Regions from separate parts of the Streptomyces sp. NPDC005262 genome, predicted to be linked through region 1. Evidence: riboswitches for the same ligand, from Rfam matches in the RefSeq annotation. Region 1 holds a riboswitch; each other region holds the start of a gene.
The links. Region 1 has a riboswitch for thiamine pyrophosphate ahead of ACFYP5_RS30055 (thiamine ABC transporter substrate binding subunit). Riboswitches for the same ligand answer to the same signal wherever they lie in the genome.
Positions count from the first base shown of each region.

Region 2: linked by a shared signal. The riboswitch ahead of thiO (glycine oxidase ThiO) and the one ahead of ACFYP5_RS30055 (thiamine ABC transporter substrate binding subunit) in region 1 are both predicted to bind thiamine pyrophosphate.
Region 3: linked by a shared signal. The riboswitch ahead of ACFYP5_RS12830 (purine-cytosine permease family protein) and the one ahead of ACFYP5_RS30055 (thiamine ABC transporter substrate binding subunit) in region 1 are both predicted to bind thiamine pyrophosphate.
Region 4: linked by a shared signal. The riboswitch ahead of thiC (phosphomethylpyrimidine synthase ThiC) and the one ahead of ACFYP5_RS30055 (thiamine ABC transporter substrate binding subunit) in region 1 are both predicted to bind thiamine pyrophosphate.

Region 1 covers NZ_JBIAKK010000015.1:146,245-153,416, forward strand. The annotation lists gene ACFYP5_RS30035 (Kelch repeat-containing protein) at 668-1,678, shown strand; partial or broken gene ACFYP5_RS30040 (transposase) at 2,009-2,167, opposite strand; gene ACFYP5_RS30045 (DUF6233 domain-containing protein) at 2,324-2,665, opposite strand; gene rlmN (23S rRNA (adenine(2503)-C(2))-methyltransferase RlmN) at 2,896-4,002, shown strand; TPP riboswitch at 4,038-4,154, shown strand; gene ACFYP5_RS30055 (thiamine ABC transporter substrate binding subunit) at 4,228-5,349, shown strand; gene ACFYP5_RS30060 (ABC transporter permease) at 5,466-7,079, shown strand; gene ACFYP5_RS30065 (ABC transporter ATP-binding protein) at 7,102-7,172, shown strand, end outside.
Region 2 covers NZ_JBIAKK010000002.1:373,713-380,884, reverse strand. The annotation lists gene pknB (Stk1 family PASTA domain-containing Ser/Thr kinase) at 1-1,695, opposite strand, end outside; gene ACFYP5_RS06900 (thiazole synthase) at 1,831-2,625, opposite strand; gene thiS (sulfur carrier protein ThiS) at 2,628-2,846, opposite strand; gene thiO (glycine oxidase ThiO) at 2,843-4,087, opposite strand; TPP riboswitch at 4,085-4,197, opposite strand; gene ACFYP5_RS06885 (hypothetical protein) at 4,249-4,590, shown strand; gene ACFYP5_RS06880 (NAD(P)/FAD-dependent oxidoreductase) at 4,688-5,878, shown strand; gene ACFYP5_RS06875 (Rv2175c family DNA-binding protein) at 5,983-6,348, shown strand; gene thiE (thiamine phosphate synthase) at 6,487-7,140, shown strand.
Region 3 covers NZ_JBIAKK010000003.1:628,301-635,472, forward strand. The annotation lists gene ACFYP5_RS12805 (DMT family transporter) at 1-205, shown strand, start outside; gene ACFYP5_RS12810 (hypothetical protein) at 717-1,316, shown strand; gene ACFYP5_RS12815 (DUF5987 family protein) at 1,526-2,029, shown strand; gene ACFYP5_RS12820 (GMC family oxidoreductase N-terminal domain-containing protein) at 2,026-3,621, shown strand; gene ACFYP5_RS12825 (hypothetical protein) at 3,660-4,574, shown strand; TPP riboswitch at 4,695-4,789, shown strand; gene ACFYP5_RS12830 (purine-cytosine permease family protein) at 4,781-6,187, shown strand; gene ACFYP5_RS12835 (hydroxyethylthiazole kinase) at 6,262-6,834, shown strand; gene ACFYP5_RS12840 (hydroxyethylthiazole kinase) at 6,851-7,072, shown strand; gene thiE (thiamine phosphate synthase) at 7,069-7,172, shown strand, end outside.
Region 4 covers NZ_JBIAKK010000005.1:232,065-239,236, forward strand. The annotation lists gene ACFYP5_RS16285 (YibE/F family protein) at 55-1,392, opposite strand; TPP riboswitch at 1,464-1,597, shown strand; gene thiC (phosphomethylpyrimidine synthase ThiC) at 1,590-3,365, shown strand; gene ACFYP5_RS16295 (hypothetical protein) at 3,529-4,353, opposite strand; gene ACFYP5_RS16300 (metallophosphoesterase) at 4,536-5,591, opposite strand; gene ACFYP5_RS16305 (LacI family DNA-binding transcriptional regulator) at 5,765-6,877, opposite strand.

The DNA of each region.
Region 1 (7,172 bases):
TAAGCCGGGTGGGGACCCAGACCGCCTCGTGGCCGGCCAGCAGCAGGCCGTCGGTCAGGCGGCGGGCGCAGCCGCGGCCGTCCTCGATCACCCAGGTGACGGGCGTGCTCGTCGGCGATCGAGCGGATTCACTTGCTGTCGCGGATGACGAGACAGATGCGAGTCCCCTGGCCAGGGAACAGACCTATTACGAAATGACGGCTCAGCAGGCTTCTATCAAGTCACTCCCGGACAGGGCTCTCGCCCTGTGGACCGCCGTGGACAGCTCAACCAAAGGCCTTCCGGCACGTGTTCTCCGAGTCACCCAGCGGTCCCGCCGAGCACCTCCAGCGAAGAAACCCGGCCCGCTCAGCCTGCACCAATAGGTGTTCTCGGCAAGCCCGCCGTTTGCCGTTTGCATACACCCCTTTGCTTTCCAACCTGATGGTGCTGGCGGGCAGTTGGTGGGCTGTACGAACTGGTGAAGCTCCTAGGGGACGGGTTCTCGATCAAGACGCCCGTGTCTGCCAGAAGCTTGGTCACTCGAACGGAGTACGGCAGATTGCTCCCATCGGATCTACCCAAGAAGATTGGGAAGGGCCAAATTACGCCTGAGCCAAACTAATGGCGGTGACAACGCATGCAGAGTCATTATTTCGCACCCAGAACGCACCGGCGCCTCACAGCGATGCTCGGCACTTTGCTGTTCGTGGCTTCTTGCAGCACATCAGAGAAGGAAGCAAGCTTCACTATTCCCACCTGTCTCGAGACAAGCCAGTCACCTGCCAACGGAGAGGGTAATTCATGGGCGTCCGCCACACCAACCCCCTCCAGGCGCTACTTGCTAGCCGCCACGACTGGCTGCGACGGAAAAATATACGCACTTGGAGGAATGGAGCCAACAGGAGAGACCGAGGAAACCGGTGACACCCTCACCATCGGCGCCGTACAAATATACGATCCGACAGCACACACATGGACCCCGTCAGCATCCATGCCCACTCCTCGCTCCGACCTAGGAGCCGTCACGGGGCAAGATGGGCGCATCTATGCTATCGGCGGCACCACAGAACAATACGACGCTCTGGACGTAGTTGAAGTCTATTCGCCGCAGTCAAACACTTGGGAAACAGCAGCCTCATTGCCAACCGCAATGAGCGACGTCAACGCCACCACTGACGCCAAGGGAAATATATACGCAATCAATGATGAGGCCATGGCCATCTATAACGAAGAAAAAGGGACGTGGAGTTCGGCCCCGGCGATGCCAATACCACGACAGCGAATGGTGGTAGCCGCAGGCGAGGATGGAAATATATATGCCATAGGCGGGTTTGATGAAACCAGCAGAAGTAAGACGGGACCTTCTGATGTGGTTGAGGTTTACCTGCCGAGCACGCGCGAGTGGCAGAAACGGAAGTCCATGCCCGTCGCCTTGGGACAAACGGCTGGCGTAACCGCATTCAACGGAAAAATCTACGTATTCGGCGGAAATCAGGGTCCTGACTGGGATGTTAGCGATGTCGTCTATGCCTACACGCCCAAGAGTGACACTTGGGAGAAAATGCGCAGCATGCCAACAGCCCGGGAAACGCATGCTGCGGCAGTTGGCCCTGATGGGCGGATATACGTAATCGACGGTGACGCGCGGGGGGTGGATGTCACTAACCGGGTAGATGTCTATACGCCGGGTAGCTGATGTTTCCGATCCGCAAAGCTCCTGGAGGCCGTGAGTTCGACTTGAGCATCACGACGGACAACATCGGCTTCCTGAACGAGGAGCTGACTGCCACGCATTCCGAGGTTCGTGGCGGCTCTGCCGGAGTGCTACGGCGAGTTGTGCGGAATGTTCTCCGTGGATGGGCCCGACGGAGCGCCAGCCAGGCTCCTGACCAGTACTCGGCGACGCTGCGAGCTCTCTCGAAGGCCCGGAAGGACTTCCTGGAGAAGCGCACGGAGCTGCTCAATGCGAGGAACCGACACACCGCCTCGTCTAAGACGGTGTCCCGGTGAGTTTGAGGAACCGTTTTTAGCAGCAGAGGGCGGCGGCCAGGCCGAGAAAGGCAAGGTAGTTGCGGGGATAGCGTTCGTAGCGGTGGTTGAGTCTGCGGTATCCGGTCAGTCAGGACATGGTCCGCTCGAGGATCCATCGCCGGCGTCCTAATCGTTCGCTGGACTCGATGTCTTTGGCCAGCGCGGCGTAGGAACTCGATCACGTCGTGGTCGCTGCGGGCGAGGCCGGCGACCTGGGCGCGGATCGTCACCCGCCGGCCACCGGCGCCGGCTGGGCGGTGGATGACGATGGGTGTTTCGCTCATGTCCTCGGGTTCTGACGGTCTTCGGTTCACAGCACTCCAAGCTCTCTGTCCGGCCGGCAGTACGGGCAGGCCGTGATGCCGTCTTCCGTGAGCGCGCGCAGGGCTTGCTCGCGGGTCATCGGTTTCGTTCTCTTGCCGCCCATGCCGCAGTCGCCCGTGTGGACGGCGTCGGCATGGGAGGTGCCGCCCGCGCGCTGCAGGGAGAGTTTCCAGTCGGGTGCCGGTGGCGGCAGGGTGCGTGCTGCCCGGGCGGCTGCGGCCTCGCGTTCTTCCAGTTCGGCGATGGTCCGATCGGTTCGGCCGAGCTGGTACGCCTGCCACTCGCGCACGATGCGCAGGCGATCCAGACGAGAGAGGTTTTCGGACACGTATTCGATTCTAGGCCTCGGTGGGCTGCCGTGCGCCCGCCCTCTCTGTAGTGCAATCGGTCACTGTCCCTTGGGGTGGCTGGGCCGTCTCTGGGCCGTCTGTGGGCCGTCAAAGGGTCGCCGACGTCGACTAATGACGACCAACGACGACCGGTCGTCTATACACCGCACCCTTCCTGACCTGGCGAAGGGCTCTGCGACCACGGCGTGTCTGCAACACTGGACGGACCATGCCTAAGCCCGGAGAACTCACTTTCGTCGCGCCCCGCGGAGCCAAGAAGCCGCCGCGGCACCTCGCCGACCTCACGCCCGCCGAGCGCAAGGAAGCCGTCGCCGCGATCGGCGAGAAGCCTTTCCGCGCGCAGCAGCTGTCGCAGCACTACTTCGCGCGGTACGCGCACGACCCGGCGGAGTGGACCAACATCCCGGCCGGATCGCGGGACAAGCTCGCCGAGGCGATGTTCCCCGACCTGATGTCCGTGGTCCGGCACATCAGCTGTGACGACGACACCACCCGTAAGACGCTGTGGAAGCTGCATGACGGGACGCTGGTCGAGTCCGTCCTCATGCGGTACCCGGAGCGGGTGACGATGTGTATCTCGTCGCAGGCCGGATGCGGGATGAACTGCCCGTTCTGCGCGACGGGGCAGGCCGGTCTGGACCGCAATCTGTCGACCGCCGAGATCGTCCACCAGATCGTGGACGGCATGCGGGCGCTGCGCGACGGAGAGGTGCCGGGCGGGCCGGCCCGGCTCTCCAACATCGTCTTCATGGGCATGGGCGAGCCCCTGGCGAACTACAAGCGGGTGGTCGGCGCGATCCGCCGGCTGACCGACCCCGAGCCGGACGGTCTCGGCCTGTCGCAGCGCGGGATCACCGTCTCCACCGTGGGCCTGGTGCCGGCCATGCTGCGCTTCGCGGACGAGGGCTTCAAGTGCCGGCTCGCGGTGTCGCTGCATGCGCCGGACGACGAGCTGCGGGACACGCTGGTTCCGGTGAACACGCGCTGGAAGGTCCGCGAGGTGCTCGACGCGGCATGGGAGTACGCGGAGAAGTCCGGCCGCCGGATCTCCATCGAGTACGCGCTGATCCGGGACATCAACGACCATGCCTGGCGTGGTGACCTGCTCGGCCGGCTCCTCAAGGGCAAGCGCGTGCATGTCAACCTGATTCCGTTGAACCCGACGCCCGGCTCGAAGTGGACGGCTTCGCGGCCCGAGGACGAGAAGGCCTTCGTCGAGGCGATCGCCGCCCACGGGGTGCCCGTGACCGTGCGGGACACCCGCGGTCAGGAGATCGACGGGGCGTGCGGGCAGCTGGCGGCATCCGAGCGCTGAAAACGGCCCGTGTAATCTGGGCCGAAATCAATTTCATATTCCGACAGGGGAGCGCCACAGCGCTGAGAGTGCGGCACCGACGACAGGCTGGCCGCAGACCCTCTGAACCTCGCCCGGGTCATTCCGGGTAGGAAGTTCGGTCATCAACTCATGCTGTTGCGCCCTGCCCGCCTCCCGGCGGGCAGGGCCGCGTCTCTTCCTGGTCCAACCCAGGAGGAATCAACAATGAGCACCACCAGTACCACGCGCCGCACCAAGCAGCTTGCGGCGACGGCCGTCACGGCCGCGCTCGGCGTCACGGCACTCGCCGGCTGCGGCAGTTCCGACGGCTCGGCCGCCGGGTCCGGCGGCACAAAGGGCTCCGGGTCCAAGACCGTGACCCTGGTCAGCCACGACTCCTTCAACGCCTCCAAGGACGTACTGAAGGCGTTCACCGAGGAGACCGGCTACACCGTCAAGGTGCTCAAGAGCGGTGACGCCGGTACCGCACTCAACCAGGAGATCCTGACGAAGGGCTCCCCGCGCGGCGATGTGTTCTTCGGCGTCGACAACACGCTGCTCTCCCGCGCCCTCGACAACGGTCTGTTCACGCCGTACGAAGCGAAGGGCAGCGACCGGGTCGCGGCCGACACCCAACTGGATGCGAACAGGCACCGCGTCACGCCGGTCGACACCGGCGACATCTGCATCAACTACGACAAGAAGTACTTCGCCGACAGGAAGCTCGCGCCGCCGACCACCTTCGACGACCTGGCGAAGCCCGCGTACAGGAACCTCCTCGTCACGGAGAACGCCGCGACCTCGTCGCCCGGGCTCGGCTTCCTGCTGGGCACCGTCGCCACCTACGGCGAGAACGGCTACCAGGATTACTGGAAGAAGCTGAAGAGCAACGGCGTCAAGGTCGTCGACGGCTGGGAGCAGGCGTACAACGAGGAGTTCTCCGGCTCAGCGGGCGGCAAGAAGGCCAAGGCCGACCGGCCGCTCGTCGTGTCGTACGCCTCCAGCCCGCCGGCCGAGGTGCTGTACGCGAAGCCGCAGCCGACCGAGGCCCCGACGGGGGTCGCGACCGGCACCTGCTTCCGCCAGATCGAGTTCGCGGGGCTGCTGAACGGCGCGAAGAACGAGGCGGGGGGCAAGGCGCTGCTGGACTTCCTGATCAGCAAGAAGTTCCAGGAGGACATGCCGCTCAACATGTTCGTGAGCCCGGTCGCCAAGGACGCGAAGCTGCCGGAGATCTTCACCGAGTTCGGCGCGACGGTCGACAAGCCGACCACCGTGGCCCCCGACACCATCGCCAAGAACCGTGAGCAGTGGGTCCAGTCGTGGTCCTCGCTCGTAGTGAAGTAGCGAAGACGCCCGCACCCGGCCCGGGCGCGCGGGAGGAGGGTCCGCGCGCCCGGCCGGGGCGCGTGAGCGCCGCGCGCCCGAGGGCGTGGCGCGGGGGCGCGGTGCGGCTCGGACTGATGGCCGTGCCCGTCGCGTTCTTCGCGGTGTTCTTCGCCTACCCGGTCGTCGCGATCGTCGGCCGCGGGCTGAAGGCCGACGGCGTCTGGCAGTCCGGCCGGATCGGCGAGGTGCTGAGCCGGCCGGACATCCTCGGCGTCCTTGGGTTCACCACCTGGCAGGCACTCGCCTCGACAGCGCTGACCCTGCTGATCGCACTGCCCGGCGCCTATGTCTTCGCCCGCTTCGACTTTCCCGGCAAACAGTTGCTGCGGGCGGTCGTCACCGTGCCGTTCGTCCTGCCGACCGTCGTCGTCGGGACAGCCTTCCTGGCGCTGCTGGGGCGCGGCGGCTTCCTCGACGAACTGGCGGGCGTACGGCTCGACACCACCGTGTGGGCGATCCTGCTCGCCCATGTCTTCTTCAACTACGCGGTGGTCGTACGGACCGTCGGAGGGCTGTGGTCGCAGCTCGACCCACGGCAGGAGGAGGCCGCCCGGGTGCTGGGCGCCGGGCGGTTCGCGGCGTGGCGTCGGGTCACGCTGCCGGCTCTCGCGCCTGCCGTGGCCGCCGCGGCGCTGATGGTCTTCCTCTTCACGTTCACCTCCTTCGGGGTCGTTCAGATCCTCGGCGGTCCGGCGTACTCCACGCTGGAGGTGGAGATCTACCGGCAGACCGCCCAGCTGCTCGACCTCCCCACCGCCGCCGTGCTGACGATGGTGCAGTTCGCCGCCGTCGGCGCTGTCCTGGCCGTACACGCCTGGACCGTGCGGCGCAGGGAGGCGGCGCTGAAGCTGGTCGACCCGGCGCAGACCGCCCGCAGGCCGCGCGGCGCCGGGCAGCGGGCGCTGCTCGGCGGCGTCCTGCTGACGGTGCTGGTGCTGATCCTGCTGCCGCTCGGTGTGCTGGTGGAGCGCTCGCTGGACGTGCCCGGCGGCCATGGCTTCGACTACTACCGCGCCCTGCGGTCCGCGGACGCGAGCGGCGGCACTTTCCTGGTCGCGCCGCTCGAAGCGATCTGGAACTCACTGCAGTACGCCCTGGTCGCGACCGTGATCGCACTGGTCGTCGGCGGACTCGCGGCGGCGGCGCTGACGAGGCGGGCCGGGCGGCTCGTCCGCGGCTTCGACGCGCTGCTGATGCTGCCGCTCGGGGTCTCCGCCGTCACTGTCGGCTTCGGTTTCCTGATCACGCTGGACAAGCCCCCGCTGGATCTTCGGACCACCTGGATCCTGGTGCCGCTGGCCCAGGCGCTGGTCGGTGTGCCGTTCGTCGTACGCACGATGCTGCCTGTCCTGCGGGCCGTGGACGGGCGGCTGCGCGAGGCGGCGACGGTGCTCGGCGCGTCACCGCTGCGGGCCTGGCGCGAGGTCGACCTGCCGCTGGTGCGTCGTGCGCTGCTGGTCGCGGCGGGCTTCGCATTCGCCGTGTCACTTGGCGAGTTCGGGGCGACGGTGTTCATCGCGCGGCCCGACAACCCGACGCTGCCCGTCGCCGTGGCCCGGCTGCTCGGGCGGTCCGGGGAGCTCAACTACGGCCAGGCGATGGCCCTCAGCACCATTTTGATGCTGGTGTGCGCGGCGTCGCTGCTGCTGCTCGAACGTATCCGCCCGGACCGGTCCGGGGAGTTCTGAAGATGCTCGGGGTGTTCTGGACATGCTGACACTGGAAGCCGCCACCGTCCTCTTCGGGAAGCGGGCGGCGCTCGACGCGGTGGATCTGGAGGT
Region 2 (7,172 bases), on a different contig from region 1:
CCCGCCCGGTGACTGGCGAGCGATGTCGCCCGCTGCCTCGGGCGAATTGACCCGGCCCGGCAGCACCTCGGCCTTCAGGCCTTCCTCGTCCAGCGCGTCGGTGGCCTCCTGGACCGACAGCCCGGTCAGGTCGGGGACATCGACCGGGCTGCCCTTGCTGACGACCAGGGCGACCGCGGAGTCGGGGTGGCGCCCCGCGCCCGCTCCGGGATCCGTACGGATCACCTCGCCCTGCCCGATCTCCTCGCTGAACTCCTTGGTGACCATGCCGGGCACCAGGCCCACCTTCTTCAGCGCGCGCCCGGCCTCGGCGAGCCCGGTGCCCCTGACGTCGGGGACCTTCACGATCTCGGGGCCGCGCGACACGACGATCCTCACCGATCCGTTGCCCCGGATGCGGGCTCCCGACTTCGGGGCGCTGCTGATGACCTTGCCGCGGTCGACGTCGTCGCTGTACGCCCGCCCGACGCCCTTCAGCTCGAGGCCGGAGTCCGAGAGCCGCTGGCGGGCGGCCTTCTCGGTCTGGCCGAGCAGCGAGGGGACCCGGGTGAACTGTCCCGAATTGATGTACCAGACACCGGCGCCGACCCCCAGCACCAGCAGCACGGCGACGATCGCCGCGAGCGTCCCGCGCCGTGGCCCCCCGTGCCGCGGCCCGCTCCTCACCGGCTCGGGCGGCAGCGGAGGGGGCATCTCCAGCCGGCTGGTGTGATGGGCGGTGCCCTGGCCGACCGGGAGCACCCGGGGGATCACGCTCGTCAGGTCCTCGGCGTCGTCGTGTGCCTCGGCGATGGCCTGCGGCGGTACGGCGTCGAGCTGGCTGTCGGTGAGCGCGGCCCGCGCGGTGCGGGACTCGGCGAGCAGGGCCACGGCGTCGGACGGACGGGCCCCGGGGTTGCGGGCGGTGGCGCTCGCGACCAGTTCGTCCAGCTCGGTCGCGAGCCCAGGGACGACGGCCGACGGCATCGGCACGTCCTCGTTGAGATGCTGGTAGATGACCTGGGCGGGGGTGCCGCCGGTGTGCGGCTTGGCACCCGTCAGCATCTCGTACAGCACGACGCCGCAGGCGTAGACATCGGTGCGGGTGTCCGCCGTGCCGTGCTCGATCTGCTCGGGGGCGAGATAGGAGACGGTGCCGAGGACCGTTCCGGTGGTGTTGGTGTCGGAACCCACGGCCCGTACGAGACCGAAGTCCGCGACCTTCACCCGGCCGTCGTCCCCTATGAGGACGTTCTCCGGCTTCATGTCGCGGTGCACGAAGCCTGCCCGGTGTGCGGCGCCGAGCGCCGCGAGGACCGGCTCCAGGATGTCCAGCGCGGCTCTCGGCTGCAGGGCGCCGCGCTCACGCAGGACGTCGCGCAGCGTGCAGCCCGCCACGTACTCCATGGCCAGGTAGACGTACGCCCCCTGAGCGCCCTGGTCGAAGACAGCGACCACATTGGGGTGCGCGAGCCGGGCCACGGACTTGGCCTCGCGGATGAAACGCTCGACGAACGAGGCGTCGGTCGCGAGGGCCGGGTGCATCACCTTGAGGGCGAGCACCCGGTCGAGCCGGGTGTCCATGGCTCGGTAGACCGTGGCCATCCCGCCCACGGCGATGCGGGCATCGACGCGGTAGCGGCCGTCGAGCAGCTGCCCGACGATGGGGTCTCCCCGGCCGAAGGCTGGGGAAGGGTCCTGGAGGGTCGTATCCACACGAGCGAGTCTACGAGCCACCGAGGACATGGCTGACGGGCCGGGCGATCCCGGGGCCTTACTGCAGCCGAGCCGTGACAGGGACATGCGCGTCACACGATTGCGGTGCCATGCGCTCCGCGTGCGTACGGGTGCTCAGAACGCGGGCCGCTCCGGGTCCAGCGCGGCCCGCCCCTCCATCGGTGACGAGGCCTCGGCGAAGTGGCGCCGGGGGATCCGGCCCGCGCGGTAGGCCAGCCGTCCGCCGTCCACCGCGTGCCGCATCGCCGCCGCCATCAGCTCGGGTTCCTGCGCCCGGGTCACCGCCGACGCCAGCATCACCGCCGCGCACCCCAGCTCCATCGCGAGCGCCGCGTCCGATGCGGTCCCGGCGCCGGCGTCGAGAATCACCGGAACCCCGGCGTGCTCGACGATCAGCTGGAAGTTGTGCGGGTTGCGGATGCCGAGGCCGGAGCCGATCGGGGAGCCGAGCGGCATGATCGCCGCACATCCCACGTCCTCCAGCTTCCGGGCCAGCACCGGGTCGTCATTCGTGTACGGGAGGACGGTGAAACCGTCGTCCACCAGCGTCTCCGCGGCGTCCAGCAGCTCGATCGGGTCAGGCAGCAGGGTCCGCTCGTCGGCCACCACCTCCAGCTTGATCCAGTCGGTGCCCAGCGCCTCGCGGGCCAGTCGCGCGGTCAGTACGGCCTCGCCCGCGGTGAAGCAGCCGGCCGTGTTCGGCAGGACGCGGATCGACAGCCGTTCCAGCACGGAGAGCACCGAACCCTGCACGGTCGGATCGAGGCGGCGCATCGCGACGGTGGTCAGCTCGGTGCCGGACGCGGTCAGCGAGCGTTCCAGCACGTCGAGGCTGGGCGCGCCACCCGTCCCCATGATCAGCCGGGAGCCGAACGTCGTGTCGCCGAGGGTGAAGAGATCGTCGGACATGGTCAGCCTCCCTGGACCGCGGTGAGCACTTCGATCCGGTCGCCGTCGGCGAGCGCCGCGGTGGACCACCGGCTGCGCGGGACGACGGTCTCGTTGACAGCGGCGGCGACGCCGGAGGGCGCCGCGGTGAGGGTGGCGACGAGGGCTTCCAGGGTGGTGCCGGCGGCGATCGAGCGGGGATCACCGTTCACGGACACGGAGAGCGCGACGGAGTCGGTCATGCGGGCTGCTCCTGACGTGCGGAGGCGGTCGCGGGGGGCGCGGCGGCCGCGGCGGGCGGTGGTACGGCGGCGGACGCGAACCGTCCGGGGGTGAACGGGCGGGCCACTGCGGGCAGCTCGCCGGTGGTCAGCAGCTCGGCCATGGCGTCACCGGTGACGGGGGTGAGCAGCACCCCGTTGCGGTGGTGGCCGGTGGCGAGATGCAGGCTGGGCAGGACGGTGGGGCCGAGCAGCGGGGCGTTGTCGGGGGAGGCGGGGCGCAGGCCGGCCCGGGTCTCGGTGAGCGGCAGTTCGGTGATGCCGGGCACCAGCTCATGGGCGTCGCGCAGCAGCTCGTACACCCCGCCCGCCGTGACCGTGGTGTCCCAGCCCATCTCCTCGCTGGTGGCGCCGACGACCAGCTCGCCGTTCGCGCGCGGGACGAGATAGACATGGCTGCCGCGGACCACGGCCCGTACGGTCCGGGTGAGGAACGGCGCGTACGCGGCGGGCACGGTCAGCCGCAGCACCTGTCCCTTGACCGGCCGGACGGGCGGCACCACCTCGGCCGGCAGGCCCGCGAGCCGCCCGCTGAGGCTGCCCGCGGCGAGCACGATCTGGTCGGCTTCGAGCTCCGTGCCGGCTGCCAGTACGGCTCCGGCGGCCCGGTCGCGCACCACCAACAGGCGTTCCGCCCGGTCGCGGTGGAAGACCACCCCGGCCCGTTCGCAGGCGGTCAGCAGGGCGGCGGCCAGCCGGCGGGGGTCGACCTGGTGGTCGCCGTCGACCCGCAGACCGCCGCGTACACCTGGCGCCAGCATCGGTTCCAGGCGGCGGCACTCGCGGCCGGTGAGCCACTCCGACTGCAGCCCCGAACGGTGCTGGAGCGCGTGCAGTTCCCGCAGATGGGCGCGGTCGTCGGAATCCAGGGCGACCGCGAGGGTGCCGCAGGCCCGGAAGCCGATGTCCTGGCCGCTCGCCGTCTCCAGCTCGGCCGCGAAGGCCGGATACCGCGCCGCGGAGGCGACATTGAGACCGAGCAGCATCTGCTCGCCGTAGTGGAGTTCGGTGACGGCGGCGAGCATTCCGGCTGCGACGCGGGCGGCACCACCGCCCGGGTCGGGGTCGACGACCGCGGTGCGCAGGCCGCACTGCGCCGCCCGCCAGGCGGTCACCAGACCGATGATCCCGCCCCCGATGACGAGGACGTCGGATCCGGCTACGCCGGATCCGTCTGCGGATGTGCTCCCGGTGGATCGCATGGGCGTCCAGCCCCTCCCTTCGCCGGCATGACCCGGATCAGGTTCGTACGGTCGGAGGCCGTCCAGCCTCCCTCTCAGCCCGGTGCGTCCGGGCTCCCGCGAGTGTCTTACGGTGGCCACCCTAAACCCCGTCACCCGGCCCGAGTAAGGGAGCAGCCACCGTGGCCCGTTCACTCGACGGACTTGTCCTCTCGCCGGTCGCCGACCAGGCGCCGGGTCAGGTCGGCACCCGGACTCGCTTCACGTACCACGAGGAGAAGTGGGTGATCTGGGCCGACTACGCGGGCGGGGACGTGGTCCGGGGCCATCTCGTCGGCACCCGCACCGGCGATCGACTCGACTTCCGCTACGTCCAGTTGAAGCACGACGGAACGACCTCCTCCGGACACTGCGTCTCCATCGTCGTCGTCCTTGCGGACGGCCGGGTGCGGCTGGAGGAGCACTGGGAATGGGAGTCGCAGGAGGGCAGCGGGACCAGCGTGGTCGAGGAACTCACAACCTGATGGTTCGTCAGATGCTTAAGGTGGACAAGTGAGCGAGCAGCAGACAGAGCAGCCGGGCCGGCGGACAGAGCGCCGCGTCGTCATCGTCGGTGCGGGCATGGCCGGCGCGCAGACCGCGGTGGCGCTGCGGGAACAGGGCTTCACCGGCCCGGTCGTCCTGATCGGTGCCGAACCCCACCAGCCGTACGACCGGCCCCCGCTGTCCAAGGCGGTACTGCTCGGCACGGCCGAAGGCTCCGCCCTCGACATCGACTTCGAAGAGCTGGACATCGAGCTGCAACTGGGCCGTGACGTGACCGGCGTACGGGCCGACGCGCACGAACTGGACACCCTGGCGGGCCCCGTACCGTACGACGTCCTGGTCATCGCCTCCGGCGCCGAACCGGTGGTGCTGCCGGGCTCCGAGGGGGTGCCCGGCGTCCATCTGCTGCGCACCCTCGACGACGCCGCACGGCTGCGGCCGGTCCTCGACCAGCAGCACACCGTCGTGGTCGTCGGCGCGGGCTGGATCGGCGCCGAATTCGCCACCGTAGCCCGTGCCGCGGGCTGCGAGGTCACCGTCGTCGAGGCCGCCGACCGGCCGCTCGCGGGCGTCCTGCCCGCCGAGGTCGCCGCCCCGATGGCCCGCTGGTACGCGCAGAGCGGTGCCGAACTCCTCACCGGCGCCCCGGTGGCCCGGATCGAGCCCGGCAGTGTGGTCCTCGCGGACGGCCGCACGCTTGCCGCCGGAGCGGTGGTCGTCGGGATCGGTGCCCGGCCCGCCACCGGCTGGCTGGCCGGCTCCGGCATCGCCCTCGGTCCGGACGGATCGGTGACCGCCGACGCCGCGCTGCGCACCTCGCTGCCCGATGTGTACGCGGTCGGGGACTGCGCGTCCTTCCCCTCCGCGCGGTACGGCACGCGGCTCCTCGTCCACCACTGGGACAACGCCGTCCAAGGGCCGCGGACCGCCGCCGCCAACATCATCGGTGCCGGTGCGGACGAGGCGCCGCAGCCCTTGGCATACGACCCCGTGCCGTACTTCTGGTCCGAGCAGTTCGACCGGTTCGTGCAGTACGCGGGCCGTCACGGGGGCGCGGACACGCTGCTCTGGCGCGGCGACCCGGCCGATCCCGCCTGGTCCGTGTGCTGGCTGCGGGACGGCGCACTGGTCGCCGTCCTGGCCGTCGGCCGGCCGCGTGATCTCACCCAGGGGCGCAAACTCATCGAGGCGGGGGCACGGCTGGATCCGGTGCGGGCGGCGGACCCCGCCGTGCCGCTGAAGTCGGCCAGGGCCGATGCCCCGTAGCGGCACGCCCGGAGGGGTTCCGGAAGCCTTGCGGGCACTGGGCCGGCCCCCGTCCGGTCGGGTCCGGGTACCGACTGTCGGTCCGGGATGGCACGCTTGTATCCGTGACCGAGATTGACGCAAAGATTGATGCTCTCGTCCCCGCCTGGCTCCACCTTCCCGACATCGCCGAAATGCTCGATGTCGAGGTGACGCGCGTGCGGCAGCTGGTCAAGGAGGGCCAGCTCATCGCCGTACGACGTGGTGAGAACCGGACGCTCCAGGTGCCTGCTGCCTTCATCGACGGCAACAAGGTGGTCAAGGGCCTCTCCGGCACCCTGACGCTCCTGAAGGACGACGGCTACACCGACGAAGAGATGCTGGAGTGGCTCTTCACCCCCGACCCGACCCTGCCGGGTAGCCCCGCGCAGGCGCTGAGCGAGAATCGCGGCACGGAGGTGAAGCGCCGCGCCCAGGCGCTCGCCGTCTGACCGGGACAACCGCACGCGGGGGCACGGTCCGTTCCGACCGGACCGGCCCGTACCCCCGCATCATGCCGCACCGCTGTACCGGCCCGACCGTGTCGTGCCGCTGAATTCCGTACAGCTGTATCAAGGGGGAACCTCGTCATGCCCACGCCTCGCGAGCTGCTGTCCGACGCCCGTCTCTATCTGTGCACGGATGCCCGCAGGCGCCAGGGCGACCTGCCCGCCTTCCTCGACGCCGTGCTCCCCTCCGGGGTGGACATCGTCCAGTTGCGCGACAAGGGCATGGAGGCGGCCGAGGAACTCGAACACCTGGCGGTCCTCGCCGACGCCTGCCGGCGCCACGGCAAGCTCCTCGCCGTGAACGACCGGGCCGATGTCGCCCACGCCATCGGGTCCGACGTGCTCCACCTCGGTCAGGGGGACCTGCCGGTCCTCGCCGCCCGCGCCATCATCGGCGAGGACGTGGTGATCGGCCGCTCCACGCACGCGGAGCCCGAGGTCGACGCCGCCGTCGCCGAGCCCGGCGTGGACTACTTCTGCACCGGCCCCTGCTGGCCGACCCCGACCAAGCCCGGCCGGTACGCCCCCGGCCTCGACCTCGTGCGGTACGCCGCCTCGCTCGCCCAGCCGCGCCCCTGGTTCGCCATCGGCGGGATCGACGCGGGCAACCTCGACGAGGTGCTGGACGCGGGAGCGCGCAGGGTCGTCGTCGTACGGGCGATCACAGAGGCCGACGACCCGGCTGCGGCGACCGCGGAGCTGGCGAAGCGGATCAGGGCACGCGCCGACGGCTGACATGCGCGTCACGGAAATCACAGATCATCCGG
Region 3 (7,172 bases), on a different contig from region 1:
CTCCGCCGTGCCGTATCTCGCAGACCTGTTCACCCTGCGGCACGTGCCCGCGCAGACCTTCGGTCTGTTCATGAGCGTCAACCCCGTCCTGGCGGCCGTGGTCGGATGGATCGTTCTGGGGCAGAACCTGGGCTGGATCGAGTGGGCCGGCATGGCAACCGTCGTCTGGGCCAACGTGATCAGCATCCTCATACGTCGCACCTGACGGAACATCCTGGACGTCCAGGTGCAGGAATGCAGCCGCACGCGCGGTCCCCGGCCGCCGTGCCCTGCTCATCGGCCCGCCGCGCATCGGACATCGGTGATCTTGCCGCCCTTGACGCCGGGTCTCCACCCGGACGGGGACCGAAGCGGATCCGCTCCGCCGCGCGGTGACGGACCGGCGGCCATGGAGGAGCCGGGGCCGCTTCCGGCGCCCGCCGAGGGACTCGGCGCACTGACGGCGGGCGTGGCCCTGGCCTGTCTCCGTAGTGCGGTGATCGCTTCACCGAGGCCTCGCGCCACGCGGCGTACGCGTCTGTTCCGGCACCGTTGTCCGGCGGGGCAGGCACACCTCGCCTGTCCGGAAGGCGTGCCGGCGCCCTGCCTCTCCACCGACCGGAAATCACCTCCGCCCCATCCCTTGCGCAGACAGCGTGCAGCGATCAAGATGCTGACTGCATGTGACCGCCGGTAACCGCCGCCCATCAGGGCTGGGACGTGAAGAAGGTCCTGCTGTGCCTGTACTCCGTCACACGACGAACCCCCTCGGCGCCCTGTCCACGAGCTCCCGCCTCACCGTCTTCGGCGCAGTGCTGGCGGCAACTGCCGCGCTGCTCACCGCCGCTTCGGCCTCGGCTGCAGAACCGGGCGTCGGGGGATACACCGACCCCTCGTACGCCTCCGCGTGCACCTTCCACCGCTACGGTGAGGGCGAGACGCCGCCGCTCTCCCTGTTCGGCGCCGACCCGCTGTGCGTGGAGTACGCCAAGCGGGACATCACCGTGACCAACGGCGGCGCGGCACGCTTCCTGCTGGCCGAGCCGGCACGCTTCGCGCTCGCCGTACCGGCCTGCCGTTACTGGCAGTTGGACCACTGGAGCGTGCAGGCCACGGCCGGCGGAACCGAACTGGTCGGCTGGGACGGCAGTTACTGGTTCGACAAGGCGGAGGGCAGCGCCGCGGCGAGGGTTCGCAACATCACCGTCGCCGGGCAGCCCGCGCGGGCCGAGGACGCCGCGAAGGTGATCCGACCGTACGACGCACGGCTCGCCGACGCGCTCGTGCGCGACGCCGCGGGTGTGATGGTGCGGCTGCCGGTGAGCGGGCTGTGCTGAGCGAACCACCCGGACGACCTGCTCGGCGCCGGTTGCTCGTCGGGCTCACCGCGGCCGTCGCTGCCCTGCGGGCAGGGGAGCTGACCGCCGAGGCGGCGCCTCCGGCGCGTCCTGTGCCCGAGCCGGTCCCGGTGGATCGGGTCGGGCAGCCCGCTTCCCTCGCGCTGCCCGACCCGACGACCGCCACGCTGGAGGCTTTTGCGGACACCATGGTCCCGGGTGAGAAGCGGTACGGCGGTGACGTGGCGATCGCCGGGGCGGCCCCCGGTCCCGGCGCCGTACAGGCGGGGGCCGTCGAGCTGCTCAGCCTTCCCGATCTCGGCATCGGCGTACTGCTGCCCGAGCTGGCGCTCCTGGTGAACGCCCGCGCCCTCGCCTTTGCGGCCACCCACGGCCGGGTCCTGCTGCCCACTCGACCTCCTTTCGTCGCAATGCGGTTCACCGACCGCACCGCGCTCGCCGGAGAGCTGCTCACACCCGGAGCCCCGGACCGGCAGCTGTACGTGCTGCTCGCGCTCTTCGCCGCCGCGGCCTTCGACACCGCAGCCCACCTTCACACCACCGCAGCCATCCGGCAACGCCACCCGGGCCTGGTCTGGATCGGCTTCCCGGCGCCCGGCGCCGACGGACTGTGGCGTTTCCCCGACTACTCGTACGGCAGAAGGCTCGCCTCCGAGCACCCGCTCACCACCCCCGGAGGGCACCCCGCATGAGCGTCACCGAACGCACCGACGTGCTGGTCATCGGCAGCGGCTTCGGCGGCGCCATCCCCGCCTACCATCTGGCCGCGGGCGGCGCCGAAGTGGTGATCCTGGAACGCGGACCGCACCTCACCGCCCCCGACTTCACCCATGACCTGCGCCTGGGCAGCTATACCCGGATCGTCGACCTCGTGCAGGGCGACGGCATCACCGTCGTCGCCGGGAACTGCGTCGGCGGGTCCAGCGTGGTCTACTTCGCCGCTTCGCTGCGGGCTCCGGGCTTCGTCTTCGACCGCCGCGGCAGTCTGGGCCACCGCTTGTGGCCTTCGACCCTGACGCGCGCCGCCCTCGACCCGTGGTACGACCGGGTCGAGGAGGCTCTGCCCGTCGCCGAGCAGAGCTGGGACCAAGTCCCCTACCCCGGAGGGCTGTTCGCCGCAGCGTGCGCCCGTGCGGGCCGCACCTGCAACCCCGTACCCGTCGCCGTCGACCTGGCCCGCTGCACCAACTGCAACTGGATGCTGAACGGATGCCACTTCGACGCCAAGCGCTCCATGCTGCTGAACTACCTCCCCGCCGCGACCGCGCACGGCGCCGAGATCCGCCCGCTCCACGAGGCACAGACGATCGCGCCTGCCACCACACCCGGTTACCGCTACCGCGTCTCGTACACGCAGCTCGACGCCGGCGACTACCGGCTGCCGGTCGGCGTGGGCACGATCGAGGCCAAGACCGTGGTGCTGGCCGCAGGCGCTCTGGCCACCCCCGTGCTGCTGCAGCGCTCGGCTCCCCTGCTCGGCGGCGTCCCGCAAGCCGTGGGGCGCTACTTCTCGGGCAACGGCGACCGCGTGTCCATCGCCGACGTCGACGAAGGCAAGGTGCGCGACCTGCTCGGTCTCGAGCGCGCACCGGGCATCCCGTACCAGGGCTTCCCCATCGGGAAGCCCATCGGCTCGATGTCGTACGACCGGCTCGACCCGGAAGGGGCGGAGTTCACCCGATTCTCTCTTCAGCAGATCTACTTCCCCGGCATCACCGATCTGTTGGCCCAGGCCACCGACACCCCGGCGACGAGCTGGTTCGGTGTCCGTAAGAAGGAGATGCGGGCACGCTGGCCGTCGTGGCTCTCCGTGCTCGCCATGACCGAGGACGACAACGAGGGCGTCTTCGGCCCTCCGCCGCCCACGGGAAGCTCGACTCGCGTGGCCGCATCCCTCTGCCTGTCCACGCTCTCGTACCGGCCGACGGCGAACACCCTGCGCGGCTGGGCCGCCGCGGACGGCGAGGCGCGCGCGGTGCTGGAGCGCGACGGTCTTGCGCGCGTGCGGCCCTGGAGCGAGAACGCCGCCGGGTCCGTGAGCGCACACCCCCTCGCCTCCTGCCGGATGGGCGACGACCCGGCAACCTCGGCGCTCGACGAACGCGGCGAACTGCGAGGCCATCCAGGCCTGTTCGTCACCGACGGTTCGGCAGTACCGACCTCGCTCTGCGTCAACCCCTCACTGACTATCGCGGCGCTGGCCGAACGGGCCTGTCCCGGCATCGTGGAGAGCACCGCCGAGGCAGGCGTGCGCGCCCGGTACGGGGCCCCCGCGCCCCGGTGAAAGGAAACCCCCTCGTGAACTCGCTCTACCCGCCGCGGATGACTGGCCGTCCAGGGCGGCTCGAAGTCTGGTACGCGACGTTGACCGATCCCCGTACCGGGACCGGCGTGTGGATCCATCACGAAGTGGTGGCGCCCAAGCACCACGGCCCGGCCCGGGCGCACGGCTGGATATCCGTCTTCCCCCCGGACGGACCGCCGGTCACCGAGCGGTTCGGGGCCCCGGACTCGCCGCTGCTCCAGGGCGAGGCGTACTTCGAGGTGCCGGGGGTCCGGGCGACGCCCCGGCTGCTGGAGGGCACCGCGGGCGCGATCACCTGGCGGCTGGCGGTCACCGGGGGCGGAGAGCCTCTCTACACCTTTCCGCGCTGGTCCTGGCAGCGTGAACTCCTGCCCGCCGCCCAGATCGTGCCTGCCCCTGACGCCATTTTCGACGGTGAACTCGTCGTCGGAGAACGGCGGTTCACCCTCTCGGGCGCCGTGGGGGGCGTCGCCAGGATCGCCGGTCACGGCAATGCCCAGCGGTGGGCGTGGCTCCATGCGGGCCTCGGCGGAGGGGACGTACTGGAAGTGGTGGCCGCCGTCGCCCGCCGTCCCACCATGCGGTGGCTGCCACCGCTGCCCATGCTTCAGCTGCGGATCGGTGGCACCGACTGGCCGCGCGACCCGTTGCTGACCGCTCCACTGCTGCGTGCGCGGATCGGGCTGCCCGACTGGTCGGTCGCAGGCGGCACCGCGCGGCGCAGGGTGCGGATCGATGTCACCCAGGATCCGGCCGACTGTGTGTCGCTCTCCTACACCGACCCCGACGGAGCGACCGCCACGTGCACCAACACGGAACGAGCCATCGTCGACGTGATCGTCGAACGCCGCACCGGGCTGCACCGCTTCGAGGTGGAACACCGCTGGCATCTGGATCGCACGGGTCACGCGGAGGTGGGGACGCGACCGTGAGCACGGCGCGCCGCAGCCGTGACGCGGACCACGCGTCCACGCCCCGGGGGTTCCCACCGAGTCGTCCGCCACACAGACCTCGGTGCAGGTGGGCGACGGGACCGGGTTAGTCTGACCGTCGTACCGGACACGGGGTGCCCTACCCGAGGGCTGAGATCACACCCGTCGAACCTGAACCAGTTCGCACTGGCGGAGGGATGTCTTTCATGCCTTTGACGCATGTTTCCGGCGGGCTGCCTGCCGACGGCCGACAGACCGTTTTCGACGGACGGATGCCCGCGGCGCCCGGCGACCTCCGCGTCGAGACGCACGGCATCGAGCCGGTCCCCGAGAGCAACCGCTACGGCGGTCCCGGGCGCCTGTTCACCGTGTGGTTCGCCCCCAATCTGACCATGACCGGCGTATTCACCGGCACCGTCGGCATCGCCCTCGGCCTGGACTTCGCCACCGCGCTCGCCGCCGTCGTGCTGGGCACGGTGATCGGCGCGGTGCCCACCGCCTACCTGGGCACCTGGGGGAGCCAGACCGGTGCCGGGCAGCTGCCGCTGGCCCGGCTCGCCTTCGGCCGGGCCGTCACGGTGCCCGGCATCCTGCAGTGGCTGTCCTCGGTCGCCTGGGACGCGCTGATCGGACTGTTCGGCGGGGACGCGCTCGCGCGGCTGTGCGGCTGGCCGTTCTGGCTCGGCGTCCTGGCCATGATGCTGGCCCAGGGCGCCCTCGGCGTCCTGGGCTACGAGGCCATCCACCGGCTCCAGATCGTCATGACCTTCGTGCTCGCCGCCGCGTTCGCGCTGATCGCCTGGCGGCTGCTCGACGGTGTCCATCCGGTCGGCGCCGGCACCGCGCATGGTGCCGACCAGGCCCGCGCGTTCGTCCTGACCAGCACCATCGCGCTGAGTCTGGCCCTGTCCTGGGCCCCGTACGCCAGCGACTTCAGCCGCTATCTGCCACGCACCACCTCGCGCCCGCGCATGTTCTGGTTCACGCTGCTCGGCCTCGTGGTGTCCTTCGTGGCCGTCCAGGCCCTCGGGCTGCTGGGCGCGTCCGTGCTGACCGACCAGACCGCAGCAGGGGTGGACAAGCTGCTGGGCGGTGGGGTGTTGGGCGCGTTCGGGCTGCTCGCCGTCGCGCTGGCGGCGCTCTGCAGCAACGCCATGAACGACTACAGCGGTTCCTTGGCTCTGCAGACCGTCGGTGTGCGCCTTCCCCGCCCGGCGGCCGCCGCCCTCGCCGCCGTGCTCGGCTTCCCTCTGGTCCTGTGGATGCACGCTGCCGACACCACTGCCCGCTTCCAGAACGTGCTGCTGTTCGTCGGCTACTGGATCCCCGGATTCGTGGCGATCGTCATCGTCGACTGGATCGCCCGGGCACGGGCACGGGGCGGTGCGGCGATCGACGTCGCCGCCGAGACCGCCCGGCCGCACTCCGGATGGCCCCCGTTGCTGGCATTCGCCGTCGCCTTCGCCGCGGCCGTGCCCTTCATGGACACCAGTCTGTACGTGGGCCCGGTGGCGGCCGCCCTGCACGGCGCCGACCTCTCGTACTACGTGGCGTTCCTCGTGGCGCTCGCCGTCTACGCGCCGCTGCGGCTACGCCACCGCCCGCAGGACTGACCCGCCGCCGGCCGGCGGACCCTGACGTCCGCCGGCACCCGAACGACATCCCCTCCCCCACGGAGCGAAATCCCATGCCCGCTGCATCCGCCGATCACACCGCCTACGTCCCGCAGGCCCTTGCACGCGTGCGGGCGGACTCCCCTCTGGTTCAGTGCCTGACCAACTCGGTGGTCACGGGCTTCACCGCCAACGTCCTGCTGGCGCTGGGCGCCTCGCCGGCCATGGTCGACATCCCGGAGGAGGCCGGCCCGTTCGCCCGGGTCGCCTCCGGTGTCCTGATCAATCTCGGTACCCCGCACGCCGAGCAGCGCTCCGCCATGGTCGAGGCCGCGCGGGCGGCGGGTTCGGCCGGCACGCCGTGGGTCCTCGACCCGGTGGCGGTCGGCGCGCTGCCGGTGCGCACCGCGCTGGCGCGAGAGCTGCTGCAGTTGCGGCCGACCGTGATCCGGGGCAACGCGTCCGAGATCATCGCGCTCGCGGGCGCGGGCGACGGCGGCCGTGGCGTGGACTCCTCCGACGGCGTCGGGGCCGCCGAGGAGTCGGCACGCGAGCTGGCACGCGCAGCCGGCTGTGTGGTCGCCGTCTCCGGGCCCGTCGACTTCGTCACCGACGGGGGGGCGCAGCGCCCGGATCGCCAACGGTGATGCCCTGTTGACCCGGGTGACCGGGGGTGGTTGCGCGCTGGGTGCGGTGATGGCCGCCTTCACGGCGGTCGACGAGGACCGGTTCGCCGCGGTCGTGGCCGCCGTCACCGCGTACACGGTCGCCGCCGAGCTGGCCGCGAAGGAGGCCTCCGGGCCCGGCAGCTTCGCCGTCGCCTTCCTGGACGCGCTCGCCGCGCTGGAGGAAGCGGCCCTCTCCGAGCGGGCGGCTCTCTCGTGACCGCGGCACCGGTGGATCTGTCGGTCTACCTCGTCACGGACACGGCCCAGTGCGCGGCCCGCGGCCGGAGCGTGGCCGAGACCGTCGCCCTGGCGGTGGC
Region 4 (7,172 bases), on a different contig from region 1:
TCCCGAACGGGTGATATGTACTCCGCGCCATGGCTAGGGTCACCGCCTCGAGCGTCAATGCCTCGCCCTGCGACGCCGGCCCCTTCCGTTCCGTGCGGGTGCCGAAGCTCCGGCTTCCGCGCCGAGCCCCGTGCGGTCCGCGGAGACGACCAGCGCCGCCAGCACCGTCGTCACCGGCACCGAGGCGACCAGTCCGATCGACCCGACCAGCGTTCGTACGATCTCCTCCGCCACGAGTTCGCTGTTGGCCACCGTGCCCACACTGCTCTGCGCGATCGAGAAGAGCAGCAGCAGGGGAAGCGCGGCGCCGGCGTAGGCGAGCACCAGCGTGTTGACCACTGAGGCGATGTGGTCGCGACCGATCCTGATACCTGCCCGGTAGAGCTTCCGTGCGCCCATCGTCGGGTCCGCCTGGTGCAGTTCCCAGACCGCCGATGTCTGGGTGACCGTCACGTCGTCCAGCACGCCGAGCGAGCCGATGATGACACCGGCCAGCAGCAGGCCGCTCATGTCGATGTGGGGGTACAGGCCGTGGATGAGGCCGGTGCTGTCGTCGGTGTTGCCGGTCAGACTCGCCCAGCCGATGAAGAGCGAACCGAGCAGTCCGATCAGCAGCAGTGAGATCAGCGTGCCGATGACCGCGACCGAGGTGCGGGCGGTCAGCCCATGGCACATGTAGAGCGCGATCAGCATGATCGCGCTGGCCCCGACGACCGCGACCAGCAGCGGGTTCGAACCCTGCAGGATCGCGGGGAGGATGAACAGGGTCAGCACGGCGAACGACACGGCGAGCGCGATCAACGCCATCACCCCGCGCAGCCTGCCCACCACGACCACTGCGAGAGCGAAGATCCCGGCCAGCAGAGCCATCGGGACCTTCCGGTCCACGTCCGTCACGGAGTACTGAAGGTCATGGGGCGCGTCGGGGGCGTACGCGACGATCACGCCCTGTCCCTCGTGCAACTGCCGTGGCGCGTCGGGCTGGACGATCTCGACGAAGGTTCTTCCCTTGTCGTGGCCGGTCGTCACCTCGATCGTGGCCTTCTCGCACAACCCCGGCTCCTGGCCGGTAGTGGCGTTCCCCGACGGTGTCGTGGTGTTGCCGGTGGCCGGGGTCTGCGCGGCGTTCACGTCCTTGCAGTCGACCTTGTCGACCTTCACCACCGTGGCCTGCTGGGTCTGCCGGTCGAAGCCGACGCCGGTGCGCTCGTGCGCGGGTGCACCGCCCGGCCAGAGCACCACCAGCCCGACGACGACGGCGGTGGTGAACGGGATCAGGACGGCAGCGATGACCTTGCGCAGATGTTTCGAGACCGGCGCGGCAGGCCCGTGGCTGTGCGAGTGACCGTGCTGGTGGTCCTGCGGTCCGGAGTCATTTCGAGGGGACGTCACCGGGGGATCATCGCAAGAAGAGCAGGGGTCCACTGTTCAGTACGCCTCGAAGGGCGCTAGCGTGATGACACCTTTGTACACGCGGGAGCTCGGAGCACCGGGCTGAGAGGGCGCTGATATCCGTACATCCGTACGGGACAGGCTGCGCCGACCGCCGAACCTGTTACCGGGTAATGCCGGCGTAGGGAGTAGGTCTCATGACCACATCGGACGCACGCACGCCTGCCTCGAACCAGAGCGACGAGGCCGGAAAGTCCATCGGCTGGCACAAGGGATACGTCCAGGGCTCGCGCCCGGACCTCCGGGTGCCGGTCCGGCAGGTGCACCTGACCAACGGCAACTCCGTGACGCTGTACGACACATCGGGGCCGTACACCGATCCGACCACCGACACCGACGTCCGCCGCGGCCTCGCGCCGCTGCGTGAGAACTGGATCGTCGCCCGCGGCGACACCGAGGAGTACGCGGGCCGCCCGGTCCGCCCCGAGGACGACGGGCTCAAGCACACCTCGCCGCGCGGCGGACTGCGCAACCTCGACGCGGTCTTCCCCGGTCGCCCACGGCAGCCGCGCCGCAGCCGCGACGGACAGCCGGTGACCCAGCTCGCGTACGCCCGCCGAGGCGAGATCACCCCGGAGATGGAGTACGTGGCGATCCGGGAGAACGTCGAACCCGAGGTCGTACGCGAGGAGATCGCCGCGGGCAGGGCGGTCCTGCCGGCCAACGTCAACCACCCGGAGATCGAGCCGATGATCATCGGTAAGCGGTTCCTGGTGAAGGTCAACGCCAACATCGGCAACTCGGCGGTCACCTCCTCCATCGAGGAGGAGGTCGAGAAGATGACGTGGGCGACGCGATGGGGCGCCGACACGGTCATGGATCTCTCCACCGGCCGCAACATTCACACCACCCGTGAGTGGGTTCTGCGTAACTCACCGGTGCCGATCGGCACCGTTCCGCTCTACCAGGCCCTCGAAAAGGTCGACGGCAGGGCGGAGGAACTGACCTGGGAGATCTATAAGGACACCGTCATCGAGCAGGCCGAACAGGGCGTCGACTACATGACGGTCCATGCCGGCGTGCGCCTCCCGTACGTCCCGCTCACAGCCCGCCGTAAGACCGGCATCGTCTCCCGCGGCGGCTCGATCATGGCGGCCTGGTGCCTGGCGCACCACAAGGAGTCGTTCCTGTACGAGAACTTCGAGGAGCTCTGCGAGATCCTCGCGACGTACGACGTCACGTACTCGCTGGGCGACGGGCTGCGTCCCGGCTCGATCGCCGACGCCAACGACGAGGCGCAGTTCGCCGAACTGCGCACGCTCGGCGAACTCAACACGACCGCCAAGCGGTTCGGCGTCCAGACGATGATCGAGGGTCCGGGCCATGTCCCGATGCACAAGATCAAGGAGAACATCGACCTCCAGCAGGAGATCTGCGAGGAGGCGCCGTTCTACACGCTCGGCCCGCTGACCACCGATGTGGCCCCGGCGTACGACCACATCACCTCGGGCATCGGCGCCGCGATGATCGCCTGGTGGGGGACGGCGATGCTCTGCTACGTCACGCCCAAGGAGCACCTGGGCCTGCCCGACCGGGACGACGTGAAGACGGGCGTCATCACCTACAAGATCGCGGCCCACGCGGCGGACCTCGCCAAGGGGCACCCGGGTGCGCAGGACTGGGACGACGCGCTGTCGGACGCGCGCTTCGAGTTCCGGTGGGAGGACCAGTTCAATCTGGCTCTCGACCCGGACACGGCGCGGGCGTTCCATGACGAGACGCTGCCGGCGGAACCGGCGAAGACGGCGCACTTCTGCTCGATGTGCGGCCCGAAGTTCTGCTCGATGAAGATCTCTCAGGACATCCGTCGTGAGCACGGCGGTTCGCAGTCGGAGATCGAGGCGGGCATGGCGGAGAAGTCCAAGGAGTTCGCGGCGGCCGGCAACCGCGTCTATCTGCCGATCGCGGACTGAGTCATCGGGTGCGGCACTGCGCCGGGGCGCTGCGAGAACCGTCCCGGCGCAGTGCACCTCTCCGGGCCGAAGGCCAGAAGGGGGAGCAGCGCACGGGTACGAGGACGACGAGACCTGCTCCGAGCGCCGGCGCGAGGACGACGAACAAGAGATTCGACCCCGGTCAGTCCAGCTCGTGTTCCGGGCCGCCGAAGTCCGGGCTGGTGAAGTCGGGGCTGGTGAACGACGGGCGGGGACCTGCCGCCGGTCCTTCGTCCGGGCCCGAGAAGTCCGGCCTGGAGTAGCCGATCTTCGGGATGCGGTTGGCCGAACGGTGAGGTGTACGTGATGCGGGACCGGCCGTGGGATCGGCGAGGGCATCCCGCAGGAACGGCAGGATGCCCCGCTCCAGCAGTGCATGGCGCCAGGCCTCCCTGGCGCGCGCCACATCCTCCGGCAGCTCGTCCTCGGTGTCCTCGGCCGGCAGCGACGTCGAGCCGTTGCGCAGCGCCGTGGTGAGCAGTCCTATGGCGGCGGCCAGTATCGCCGCCGCCATGACCGCCGCGAAGAACCAGCCGGCGGTGACCATGGTGTCGGCGAACGACGGGGGCCTGCTGAGCATCTTCAGGATGTAACCGACCAGCAGGAAGATCAGCGCGGCGGTGCCCGCGAGCATCGGCGCCAGGACGGTGACGACCGCCCCTATGCCGGCGCCCGGCCGGTCCGGATCGTCCGCTTCGGACCCGAGGCCCGAGCCTTGGGCCGAGTCGGCGGCCGGTCCGCGCAGCTCTTCGCGGACCTTCACGTAGTGGTCGTACTCGGTGGCTGCCGCCGCGGTGATCAGAGCCGTGGCGTTCAGCGCCATCGTGCGCAGCTGTTCCGTGTTGAGCCGTTCGCCGACTCCGGCCAGATCTGGTCGTTCGTGGGCGTGGCGTAGCGCATCGCCGAGGATCCGCTCGTACTCGGGTCGGTCCTCGGCCAGCAGGTGCGGAGCGCTGTTCATGTGCATCCCCCGATGCTCCGTTGGGCCTGAGTACCCGCTTGGACCGGGCAGTTGGGCGGAAACGGAGGAGAGCCTGCTACTGATAGGCCGATGGTAGAGCGCCCACGGCACGGGGTGACAGGGGGTTTCCGTAAATAGGCCCAGTGGTCGGCGTGGTCAGGTCGTGGATGCGTCTTCCCCGGAGACCGTCAGTCATGCAACGGCAGCCGGACGACCAGCAGCTTTCCGGCCATGGTCACGCCGCCGTCCATGGCGATGGCGAGCCCGTCCGCGTACACGTGCGGGCCGTCCACCACGGGGCCGGCGCTGTCCTCGCCGTCCTCCGAGCCGACCTCGCCGAGCAGATACGGAATGGGGCTGTGACCATGGACGATGCGCTGTCCGCCGTACGCCGCCATCAGCTCCTGGACTGCCTCCGAGCCCCCCTCGTCGCGGAAGGCGAACCGCCTGGTGAGCTTGCGGAACAGGTCCCAGCACTCGTCGGCGTCGTTACGCGTGAGAATGGCGTGCACGGTCTCGTTGACGTCCTCGATGGTGGAGCCGTAGTCGAGGTACGCCGTCGTGTCGGAGTGCATCAGTAGGTGCCCGTCCTCCTCGACGACCGCGTCGAGACGGGACATCCACTGGAGGTGGACGTCCTGGAGCCGCTCCATGTCGGTCTTCTGGCCGCCGTTGAGCAGCCAGGCGGCCTGGAAGGTGGCGGTGCCCGCACCGGAGTTGACCGGGGTGTCGGCGAACCGCTTGGCGCCGATCAGCAGCAGTTCGTGGTTGCCCATCAGGGCCTTGCAGTAGCCGCCCGCGGCCGCAGCCTCGGCGGACAGACGCATGATCAGGTCGATGACACCGATGCCGTCCGGACCGCGGTCGGTGAAGTCACCGAGGAACCAGAGCCGGGCGTTGCCCGCGGCCCAGGCGCCTTCGGCGTCGATGAGGCCCTGTCCCATGAGGGCGTCGCGAAGCTCGTCCAGATAGCCGTGGACGTCGCCGACCACGTACAGCGGTCCCAGACCCTGGTCCGTGGCGGGCCGCGGATCCGGGACGGCCTGCACCTGGACGGTGTCACCGCGGTTGATCACGGGAAGATCGCGCGCGGTGGGCGTGTACCCCTCCGGCTCGCCGCCCGGTACGACATCGCCGGGGTGCGGCGCCGCGGGCGGCGCGGGAGTCTGCGCATAGGGCGGCACACGGAAGTCACGCAACGTCGCCGTCCGTTCCACGGGTTCCTGACCGGCCCCCTGTGTCATCGACCCCTCCACCACCGTCGCGCCGCCGTACACCTGACGGGCCCTGCTGGTCGGGGTGGTCCGCGGTGTCGTGCGCCCATCATAGGAATGCGGATCGTGCAGTGTGATGCACCAGGGGTGGTGAATCCCGGCGCACGACAGGTTCACCGGCCGATTGGTCCCAATTGGCCTGATCAATCCCTGGACGGGGATCGAGGCGCGCTGACCGTGGTGCGGGGCGGACGGCGTTGCGAGGACGTCCGGACGATGAGTTCGGTCGGTATGACCCGCTCAACCGGACCGTCCTGGTCGACACCTTCGATCGCGTCGATGAGGAGCTGGACGACCGCCGTGCCGATCTGGCGCGGTTTGAGTGAGAGCGTCGTGATGGGGGGCTCGGTCGTCGCGTACACGGTGGACTCGCTGCAGCAGACCAGCAGCAGATCCTCGGGGACGCGCAACCCGTACCGGCGGGCGGCCGCCAGCAGGTCGGTGCCGTTGGGGTCGAAGAGCCCGTAGACGGCGTCGGGCCGGTCCGGGCGGGCGAGGAGCCGGTCGGCGGCCACCGCCCCCGCGCACGGGTCGTGGGCGGGATAGGACTCGTACACCGGATCCTGGCCCACGCGCTCGCACCAATGGAGGTATGCGGTGGTGGAGAGCCGGGTGTACGTGTCGGTGGTGGTGCCGGTGAGCAGGCCGATCCGCCGGGCCCCGGCGGCGGCGAGATGGTCGAGGAGGTCGAGCACGGCGGCCCGGTGGTCGTTGTCCACCCACGCGGTGACCGGCAGGGCCCCGGCGGGGCGGCCGTCCGAGACGACGGGCAGCCCCTGGCGGACGAGTTCGGTGACGACCGGGTCCTGGTCGGAGGGGTCGATGACGACGGTGCCGTCGAGGGCGACGTTCGACCAGACGTCGTGGCGTGAGGTGGCGGGGAGGATGACGAGCGCGTAGCCGCGGGCGAGCGCGGCGGAGGTGGCCGCTCTGGCCATCTCGGCGAAGTAGGCGAACTCGGTGAAGGTGAAAGGTTCATCCCCGTACGTCGTCACGGTCAGGCCGATGAGGCCGGACTTGCCGGTACGGAGGGTTCGGGCCGCGGCGGACGGGCGGTAGCCCAGGCGCTCGGCGACCTCGCGGACATGGCGGCGGGTGGCGTCCGGGAGCCGCCCCTTGCCGTTGAGCGCGTCGGAGACGGTCGTGATGGAGACCCCGGCGGCGGCGGCCACATCCCGGATTCCCGCTCGTCCCTGCCGGCCGCCGCGCCGGGGTGTCTCCGTCCGGCTCACCTGGTGCTTCCCTGCTGCTGTCATGGCGAGCCGATAGTAGGGCTCGGGCAGGCGGTTGGGCCGGTCGCATATTCACGCATTGACAGGCACGTTTTTGCATGATCGTTTGGTGGCAAATGCCTTGCAAAACAAGGGCGTTGATGGGGTCGACCGTAGTGTGTGACGTGTCGATGAGGATGGGCCTACTAAATGGTCGATGTTTCGAAGAGGTCTCAACTCACCTCTTCGGGGGATGCGCGCCACGGAGTGAGCCACCGGCGCGCGCCGGGATGAGGGACGCTCCCCCCATTCCCGGCTCCACCGGACGATTCCTCCGCTC